2 regions of the Pseudomonas fluorescens group sp. PF-69 genome follow, and region 1 is predicted to be linked to the other one. Evidence: predicted binding sites of a transcription regulator. Region 1 holds the regulator's gene; the other holds the start of a gene.
The links. The regulator sigma-54, encoded in region 1, starts transcription at its own class of promoters, with help from an activator protein. The targets are predictions, from matches to a motif close to ANTGGCATNNANNTTGCTNT.
Positions count from the first base shown of each region.

Region 2: the regulator sigma-54 is predicted to act here: its motif matches at 2,309-2,328, upstream of flgB (flagellar basal body rod protein FlgB).

Region 1 is NZ_JBTMNC010000001.1:528,877-533,290, reverse strand. Features, by position in the region: gene ACX3YF_RS02515 (HPr family phosphocarrier protein) at 1-143, opposite strand, end outside; gene rapZ (RNase adapter RapZ) at 159-1,016, opposite strand; gene ptsN (PTS IIA-like nitrogen regulatory protein PtsN) at 1,019-1,483, opposite strand; gene hpf (ribosome hibernation-promoting factor, HPF/YfiA family) at 1,496-1,804, opposite strand; gene ACX3YF_RS02495 (RNA polymerase factor sigma-54) at 1,879-3,372, opposite strand; gene lptB (LPS export ABC transporter ATP-binding protein) at 3,557-4,282, opposite strand; gene lptA (lipopolysaccharide transport periplasmic protein LptA) at 4,282-4,414, opposite strand, start outside.
Region 2 is NZ_JBTMNC010000001.1:3,117,548-3,121,961, forward strand. Features, by position in the region: gene flgA (flagellar basal body P-ring formation chaperone FlgA) at 1-203, opposite strand, end outside; gene ACX3YF_RS14485 (chemotaxis protein CheV) at 287-1,219, shown strand; gene cheR (protein-glutamate O-methyltransferase CheR) at 1,266-2,093, shown strand; gene flgB (flagellar basal body rod protein FlgB) at 2,371-2,778, shown strand; gene flgC (flagellar basal body rod protein FlgC) at 2,782-3,225, shown strand; gene flgD (flagellar hook assembly protein FlgD) at 3,241-3,963, shown strand; gene flgE (flagellar hook protein FlgE) at 3,995-4,414, shown strand, end outside.

The DNA of each region.
Region 1 (4,414 bases):
CTTTTGCCGTCGACCGTGGATTCCGGAGTGCGTCCGACTCTGATCGTGCAGTCCTTGAACTCACCGGCGACTCCGACGAATTTTGCAGAAGCACGGGCATGCAGGCCCAGCTTGTTGATGATTTCGATTTCCTGAGCAGGCATCGCGGTGTGAATCCTTTAGCTGAGGTCGCGGTGGCGAACCTGGACGTTCTTCAGGGATTGTTGCAGCGTCTTGCCTAAACGTTCGGTCAGGTAGACGGAGCGGTGATGCCCGCCCGTGCAGCCAATGGCAATGGTGACATAGGCGCGGTTGCTGGCGGCAAAGCGGGGCAACCATTTGAGCAGATAGGTGGAGATGTCCTGGAACATCTCTTCTACATCCGGCTGGGCTGCGAGGTACTCGGCAACGGGTTGATCAAGCCCGGACTGCGCTCGAAGCTCGGGTTTCCAGTAGGGATTGGGCAGGCAGCGCACGTCGAATACCAGGTCGGCATCCACTGGCATGCCACGCTTGAAACCAAAGGACTCCACTAGGAATGCCGTGCCGGGTTCCGGCTGGTTCAGCAAGCGCAGTTTGATCGTATCCCGTAGCTGATACAGGTTGAGGTTGGTGGTGTTGACTTTGAGATCGGCAAGGTCGGCGATGGGGCCGAGCAGGCTGGTTTCATCGTTGATCGCTTCAGCCAGCGAACGATTGGCACTGCTCAGCGGGTGACGACGACGGGTTTCCGAAAAACGCTTGAGCAAGGTTTCTTCGTCGGCATCCAGGTACAGAACATCGCACTGGATATGCCGGCTGCGGACTTCTTCGAGCAATTCGGGGAATCGCGACAAGTGACTTGGCAGGTTGCGTGCATCAATGGACACGGCCACCAGCGGCTGTGCCAGTTCGGTGTGGATCAATGCGCGTTCGGCGAGTTCCGGCAGCAACCCGGCGGGAAGGTTGTCGATGCAGTAGTAGCCACTGTCCTCGAGTACATCAAGGGCGGTGCTTTTACCTGAGCCGGAGCGGCCACTGACGATGATCAAGCGCATGGTTACTGACCGTTTTGCTCGTCCAGGACAACCTGATACAAGGCTTCATTGCTCGGGGCGCTGCGCAGTTTTTCGCGCACTTCCTTGCGGTCGAGCATGCTGGCAATTTGGCGCAAAAGCTCCAGGTGCGCATCGGTAGCGGCTTGCGGGACCAGTAGAACGAACAACAGGTCAACCGGTGCGCCGTCGATGGCGTCGAAATCTATGGGGGCATCGAGGTGCATCAGGGCACTGATGGGTGAAGAGCAGCCCTTCAGGCGACAGTGGGGAATGGCGATGCCGTTACCAAAACCCGTCGAGCCGAGTTTTTCACGGGCAATCAACGCCTCGAAGACATCTTGCATCTCCAGATCCGGCACTTCCCGGGCGATCAGGTTGGCAATTTGTTCGAGGGCTTTCTTTTTACTGCCGCCCGGCACGTTCACAAGGGAACGGCCGGGGGTCAGGATGCTTTCAAGTCGGATCATGGGTTGGGGGTGTTAACGACCGGTAGCGCCCTGTAGGAGGCTCTGGGTCTTTTCCTTATGCTTTTTGAGTTGTTTATCCAGCTTGTCGGTCAGTGCGTCGATCGCCGCGTACATATCGGTATGTTCCGCGTTCGCGACCACTTCATTGCCGGGAATATGCAGCGTGGCTTCGATTTTCTGCTTCAACTTTTCGACGGTCATCGTGACCTGTACGTTGGTGATCTTGTCGAAGTGCCTCTCTAACCGTTCGAGTTTTTCGCCGATGTAGGTGCGAAGAGGTTCGGTCACTTCCAGTTGGTGTCCACTGATGTTGACTTGCATACAGCTTCTCCTTCGTTGCCAGTGCATAAAGCGGTAGATCAAATGATCTACCACTGGAACGCTGTGGCGTGGCTCTACATCAACCGCTTGCGTTCGCTCGAAGGCGCGATCCCCAGGGATTCGCGGTACTTGGCGACGGTGCGGCGAGCCACCTGAATGCCTTGTGCCTCCAGTAAACCAGCGATCTTGCTGTCACTCAACGGCTTTTTCTGATTTTCCGCGGCAACCAGTTTTTTGATGATCGCGCGGATCGCCGTGGACGAGCATTCGCCGCCTTCGGAGGTGCTGACATGGCTGGAAAAAAAGTACTTCAGTTCATATATGCCCCGAGGGGTATGCATGAATTTCTGTGTGGTCACCCGTGAAATTGTCGACTCGTGCATGCCAACCGCCTCGGCGATGTCATGCAGGACCAGCGGTTTCATGGCTTCGTCGCCGTATTCCAGGAAGCCGCGCTGATGCTCGACGATCTGGGTGGCAACTTTCATCAGGGTTTCATTGCGGCTTTGCAGGCTCTTGATGAACCAGCGGGCTTCCTGCAACTGATTGCGCATGAACGTGTTGTCGGCGCTGGTGTCGGCGCGACGCACGAAGCCGGCGTACTGGGCGTTGACCCGAAGACGCGGAACCGATTCCTGGTTGAGTTCCACCAGCCAGCGCTCGTTGTCCTTGCGCACGATCACGTCGGGAACCACGTATTCGGCTTCAGTGGATTCGATTTGCGAGCCCGGGCGCGGATTGAGGCTCTGAACCAGTTCGATCACCTGGCGCAGCTCATCTTCCTTGAGCTTCATGCGGCGCATCAGCTGGCTGTAATCGCGGCTGCCGAGCAAGTCGATGTAGTCGGTGACCAGGCGCTTTGCTTCGGCGAGCCAAGGAGTTTTAGCTGGCAACTGGCGTAATTGCAGCAGCAGGCATTCGCCCAGGTTGCGGGCGCCGATCCCGGCGGGTTCGAATTGCTGGATACGGTGCAGGACGGCTTCGATTTCGTCCAGCTCGATGTCCAGCTCCGGGTCGAAGGCTTCGAGGATCTCCTCGAGCGTCTCGTCCAGGTAGCCCTGATTGTTGATGCAATCGATCAGGGTCACGGCGATCAGGCGATCGGTGTCGGACATGGGCGCCAGGTTCAATTGCCACAGCAAATGGCTTTGCAGGCTTTCACCGGCCGATGTGCGGGTGGTGAAATCCCACTCGTCGTCATCGTTGCTCGGCAGACTGCTGGCGCTGGTCTGGTAAACGTCTTCCCAGGCGGTATCGACGGGCAGTTCGTTGGGGATACGCTCGTTCCAGTCGCCTTCCTCGAGGTTATCAACCGTCGGTGCGCTTTCCTGGTAGGAGGGTTCCTGAATGTCGGGGTTGGGTTTCTGTTCGACGTTGTCGGCCAAGGGGTCGCTGTTATCGAAGTCGTCGCCTTCTTCCTGGCGTTCGAGCATCGGATTGGACTCCAGGGCCTCCTGGATTTCCTGTTGCAGGTCCAGGGTCGACAATTGGAGCAGGCGGATGGCCTGTTGCAGCTGCGGTGTCATCGTCAGCTGCTGGCCCATTCTCAAGACTAGCGATGGTTTCATGGCAGGGGCTAAACACCTTATTCGCCGGCGCACATGCGCCATCCACTACAGGGCGCCGGAGCGCCAAACATAAGCAAATTATATGCCTGAAACTGAAGTGTTTGCCTAGAGCGCTGTAACAATAAAAAAGTGTTGATTTTTTATCGAGACAAGCGCTCGGTCGACTAGCCAGACACCTCGGTGCTTACAGGCGGAACTCATGGCCCAAATACACTTCCTTGACCAGATCGTTGGCCAGGATGGTTTCAGCGTCGCCTTCGGCGATCAATTGGCCATCGTTGACGATGTAGGCGGTTTCACAGATGTCGAGGGTTTCACGGACGTTGTGGTCGGTGATCAGCACGCCAATGCCTTTGGCCTTGAGGTGATGAATGATCTGTTTGATGTCGCCGACCGAAATCGGGTCCACGCCGGCGAAGGGCTCGTCGAGGAGGATGAATTTCGGGTTGGTGGCCAATGCCCGGGCGATTTCCACGCGGCGGCGTTCACCACCGGACAGGCTCATGCCGAGGTTGTCGCGGATGTGGCTGATGTGGAATTCCTGCAGCAGGCTTTCCAGCTCCTTGCGGCGACCGGCTTTGTCGAGTTCCTTGCGGGTCTCGAGGATCGCCATGATGTTGTCGGCGACCGAGAGTTTGCGGAAGATCGACGCTTCTTGCGGCAGATAGCCGATACCGGCCTTGGCGCGGCCGTGCATTGGCTGGTGGCTGACGTCCAGGTCGTCGATCAGTATGCGGCCCTGATCGGCCTGCACCAGGCCCACGATCATGTAGAAGCAGGTGGTCTTGCCGGCACCGTTAGGGCCTAGCAGGCCAACGATCTGACCGCTGTCGATGGACAGGCTGACATCACGGACGACCTGGCGGCTCTTGTAGCTCTTGGCCAGATGCTGAGCTTTCAGAGTTGCCATTACTGGGCCTTTTGCTCGTCGGTTTTCTTCTTCGGCTGGATCACCATGTCGATGCGCGGACGCGCTTCGGTGACCTTGTTGCCTGTTGCACGGCCAGCGCTCGCAAGCTTCTTGACGGTGTCGTAGACGATT
Region 2 (4,414 bases), 2.6 Mb from region 1:
CCTTCCGTTTGACTGGTGGCCAGATAGTCTTCTACGGTGAACTCAAGAAAGCCCTGAGTGACGCCGATAAGCATGTCAGGCAAGGTAACCGCGTCAGCAAGGGCAGGGCTGCCAGCGTTGAACAGGCATGCAGCCGCCAACACGCCGATTAATTTGCGGTAGGGTGTGGCCAGGCGTCGAAATAATGTCGGTTCTGTGTTCATAGAGAGATAAAAAGCAAGCGCCGTGCCGTTTAGAGATGAATGTGCGTCGCAACAACACTTAGCGTTGGTGTAGGAGTCTGGGCATGGCTGGTGTAATGGATTCGGTAAACCAGCGCACGCAACTGGTGGGGCAGAATCGCCTTGAGCTGTTGTTGTTCCGTCTTGACGGCCAGCAGCTGTATGGGATCAACGTATTCAAGGTTCGGGAGGTGCTGCAATGCCCCCAATTGACGCTGATGCCCAAGTCCAGTCCTGTCGTGTGCGGCGTGGCGAATATTCGGGGGGCGACCATTCCAATCCTTGATCTGGCGATGGCGACCGGCTCCGGGGGCTTGAAAGACAAGAACAATCCTTTCGTGATCATCACGGAGTACAACACCAAGACCCAGGGTTTCCTGGTGCGCTCGGTGGAGCGCATCGTGAACATGAACTGGGAGGAGATTCATCCACCACCCAAGGGCACTGGTCGCGATCACTACCTGACGGCGGTGACTCGGGTCGACAATCAGCTCGTCGAAATCATCGATGTCGAAAAGGTGCTGGCGGAAGTGGCTCCGACACCGGAAGCGATTTCGGTCGGCGTGGTGGACGTCGAAACCCAGCACAAAGCGCTCTCTTTGCGTGTGCTGACGGTCGATGATTCGTCGGTGGCGCGCAAGCAGGTCACGCGTTGCCTGCAAACGGTCGGCGTCGAAGTGGTGGCATTGAACGATGGTCGGCAAGCGCTGGACTACCTGCGCAAACTGGTCGATGAGGGCAAGAAGCCGGAAGAAGAGTTCCTGATGATGATCTCCGACATCGAGATGCCGGAGATGGACGGGTACACACTGACGGCGGAGATCCGCAACGACCCTCGCATGCAAAAGCTTCATATCATCCTGCATACTTCGTTGTCGGGTGTGTTCAATCAGGCGATGGTCAAGAAAGTCGGTGCCGATGACTTCCTCGCCAAATTCCGTCCTGATGACCTGGCATCCCGGGTGGTCGACCGGATCAAAGCAGCAGACATCAGCTAGGGGCGTTCGGCTCCTGGCAGTCAACACGATTTAAGAGGCGGTAGCATTGTCAACGGGTAATTTGGATTTCGAACAGTTCCGGGTATTCCTGGAAAAAGCCTGTGGCATTTTGCTCGGTGAAAACAAGCAGTATCTGGTCTCGAGCCGTCTCAACAAACTGATGGAGCAGCAGGGTATCAAGTCGTTGGGTGAGCTTGTCCAGCGCATGCAGACCCAGCCGCGCAGCGGTTTGCGCGAGCAGGTGGTGGATGCCATGACCACCAATGAAACCCTCTGGTTTCGTGATACTTACCCCTTTGAAGTCTTGAAGAACAAGGTGCTGCCCGAAGCGATCAAGGCCAGTCCCGGCCAGCGTCTGCGTATCTGGTCGGCGGCATGCTCGTCGGGTCAGGAGCCGTATTCGCTGTCGATGTCCATCGATGAGTTCGAGCGGGCCAACATGGGACAGTTGAAGATGGGGGTGCAGATTGTTGCCACCGATCTTTCCGGCACCATGCTGACCAACTGCAAGACCGGCGAGTACGATAGCCTGGCCATTGGTCGCGGCCTGTCACCTGAGCGACTGCAACGATATTTCGACCCGAAAGGGCCGGGGCGCTGGGTCATCAAGGCTCCGATCAAGAGTCGGGTGGAGTTCCGCTCGTTCAATCTGCTGGACAGTTACGCCAGCCTGGGCAAGTTCGACATCGTGTTCTGCCGCAACGTCTTGATCTACTTTTCTGCCGAAGTGAAGAAGGACATCCTGTTGCGCATTCACAGTACGTTGAAGCCCGGTGGTTATCTGTTCCTTGGTGCTTCGGAAGCGCTGAATGGATTGCCGGATCATTACCAGATGGTCCAGTGCAGTCCGGGGATCATTTACCAGGCGAAGTGATTCGTTGCTGGACAGAAAACGGGAGACCTCAGAGGGCTCCCGTTTTTTTATGCCCGGTGTATTCCTGCCAACACCTCGAGCCCGCTTCCAAAAACGCATGCGTTTGCCAATGGGGAAGCGGCAGAAAAGCGGCAGGCGGCGGAAAACGGTTGCCGCTTTTCTGGCATTGCCGCGTTGCCACTGCTCGCAAAGCCCCGGTTTACGGGGTTTCATGAATTGGCATGACGCTTGCTAAGTTCATCGTACGAAAAATCAGGTCACCCGAAGGTTTCCCGACATGAGCATCAGCTTCGATAAAGCGCTCGGTATTCACGAAAAGGCTCTGGGCTTTCGCGCTCAGCGCGCCGAAGTTCTGGCCAACAACATTGCCAACGCCGACACCCCGAACTACAAGGCTCGGGATCTGGAGTTCTCTAAAGTGCTCGAGGCACAGAGCGATAAAGCCAAGAACGGCACGTTCGCCTTGAACATGACCAACAGTCGTCATATCGAAGCCGAAGGCCTGGGTAATGGTGATGAGTCGCTGATGTATCGCACGCCGATGCAACCCTCGATCGACCAGAACACCGTGGACGCTCAATTGGAACAGTCGAACTACGCGGAAAACGCAGTCGGCTTCCAGGCCAGCTTCACGCTGCTCAACAGCAAATTCAAGGGGCTGGTGTCAGCCCTGCGCGGAGAGTAAGTCATGTCCCTGTCCAGTGTTTTCAACATTGCCGGTAGCGGCATGAGTGCGCAAACCACTCGTTTGAACACCGTCGCTTCGAACATCGCCAACGCCGAAACCGTCTCGTCGAGCATCGACCAGACCTATCGTGCGCGTCACCCGGTATTCGCCACCATGTTCCAGGGCGGCCAGAGCGGTGGCAGCGATTCGCTGTTCCAGAACCAGGACGCCGCCGGTCAAGGCGTGCAGGTCATGGGCGTGGTCGAAGATCAGAGCAATCTCGAGGCGCGTTATGAGCCGAACCATCCGGCTGCCGATGCCAAGGGCTACGTCTACTACCCGAACGTCAACGTAGTGGAAGAAATGGCTGACATGATTTCCGCGAGTCGTTCGTTCCAGACCAACGCCGAAATGATGAACACCGCCAAAACCATGATGCAGAAAGTCCTGACCCTCGGTCAGTGATAAGGGGCGACTCAGATGAGTGTTAGCGATTCGACCAGCGGTTTGAGCCTCAAGGATGTCTTGGCCAATTCTTCGGTCAAGACCAGCACCACGAAGGACAGTCTGGGATCGGCGGTCAGCAGCTCCACAGGCAACCAGACCCTGGGCAAGGACGCGTTCCTGCAGTTGCTGGTGACGCAACTGAAAAACCAGAACCCGCTGGACCCGCAGGACAACAGCGCGTTCGTGGCTCAATTGGCACAGTTCAGTAGCCTGGAAGGGATTACCACGCTCAACGATACGGTCAGCGGCATTGCCAGCAACTACAACTCGTCTCAAGCGTTGCAGGCTTCTTCGCTGGTAGGTCGTTCTGTTGTTGCCCAGACCGACACCGCAGTGGTCGACACCTCCAAGAGTTTAAACGGTACGGCGGTCGTACCTGCCTCGACGAATCCGGTGACGATCAAGATCACTGATACCGACGGCAAAGTTGTTCGCACCATCGACCTGGGCAGCCAGCAAGCCGGTAACGCCAGTTTCATCTGGGACGGCAAAAACGATGCGGGCGAAGTGGCCAAGGCCGGCACTTACAAGTTTGCGGCTACCGCGACTTACGACAGTCAGGCGACCTCGCTGGTGACTTACCTGCCGGCCACCGTCAACAGCGTGACCATCAGCCAGACCGGTGGCGAGATGATGCTGAACCTGGCAGGCCTGGGCAGTGTTGCCCTCTCCAAAGTACAGACCATTGGTATATAGAGCCGACTAACACGGCACAAAGGAGTGGAATATGTCTTTCAATATCGGCCTCAGCGGTCTCTATGCAGCCAACAAACAGCTGGACGTAACCGGCAACAACATCGCCAACGTCGCGACCGCCGGTTTCAAATCGTCCCGTGCAGAATTCGAAGACGTGTACTCGGCCACGCGCCTGGGTACCGGTAGCAAGACTGTCGGCAACGGCGTGCGTCTGGCCAACGTTTCCCAGCAGTTTGGCCAGGGCGACGTGAACAACACCGGCAACGTGTTGGACATGGGTATCCAGGGCAACGGTTTCTTCATCCTCAGCGACAACGGCTCCCTGAGCTACACCCGTGCCGGTGCGTTCAAGACAGACGCCCAGAACTACGTGGTCGACAACAACGGCAACCGTCTGCAGGGTTATGGCGTCGACTCCAATGGCAAGATCATCAACGGTGTGTTGACTGAC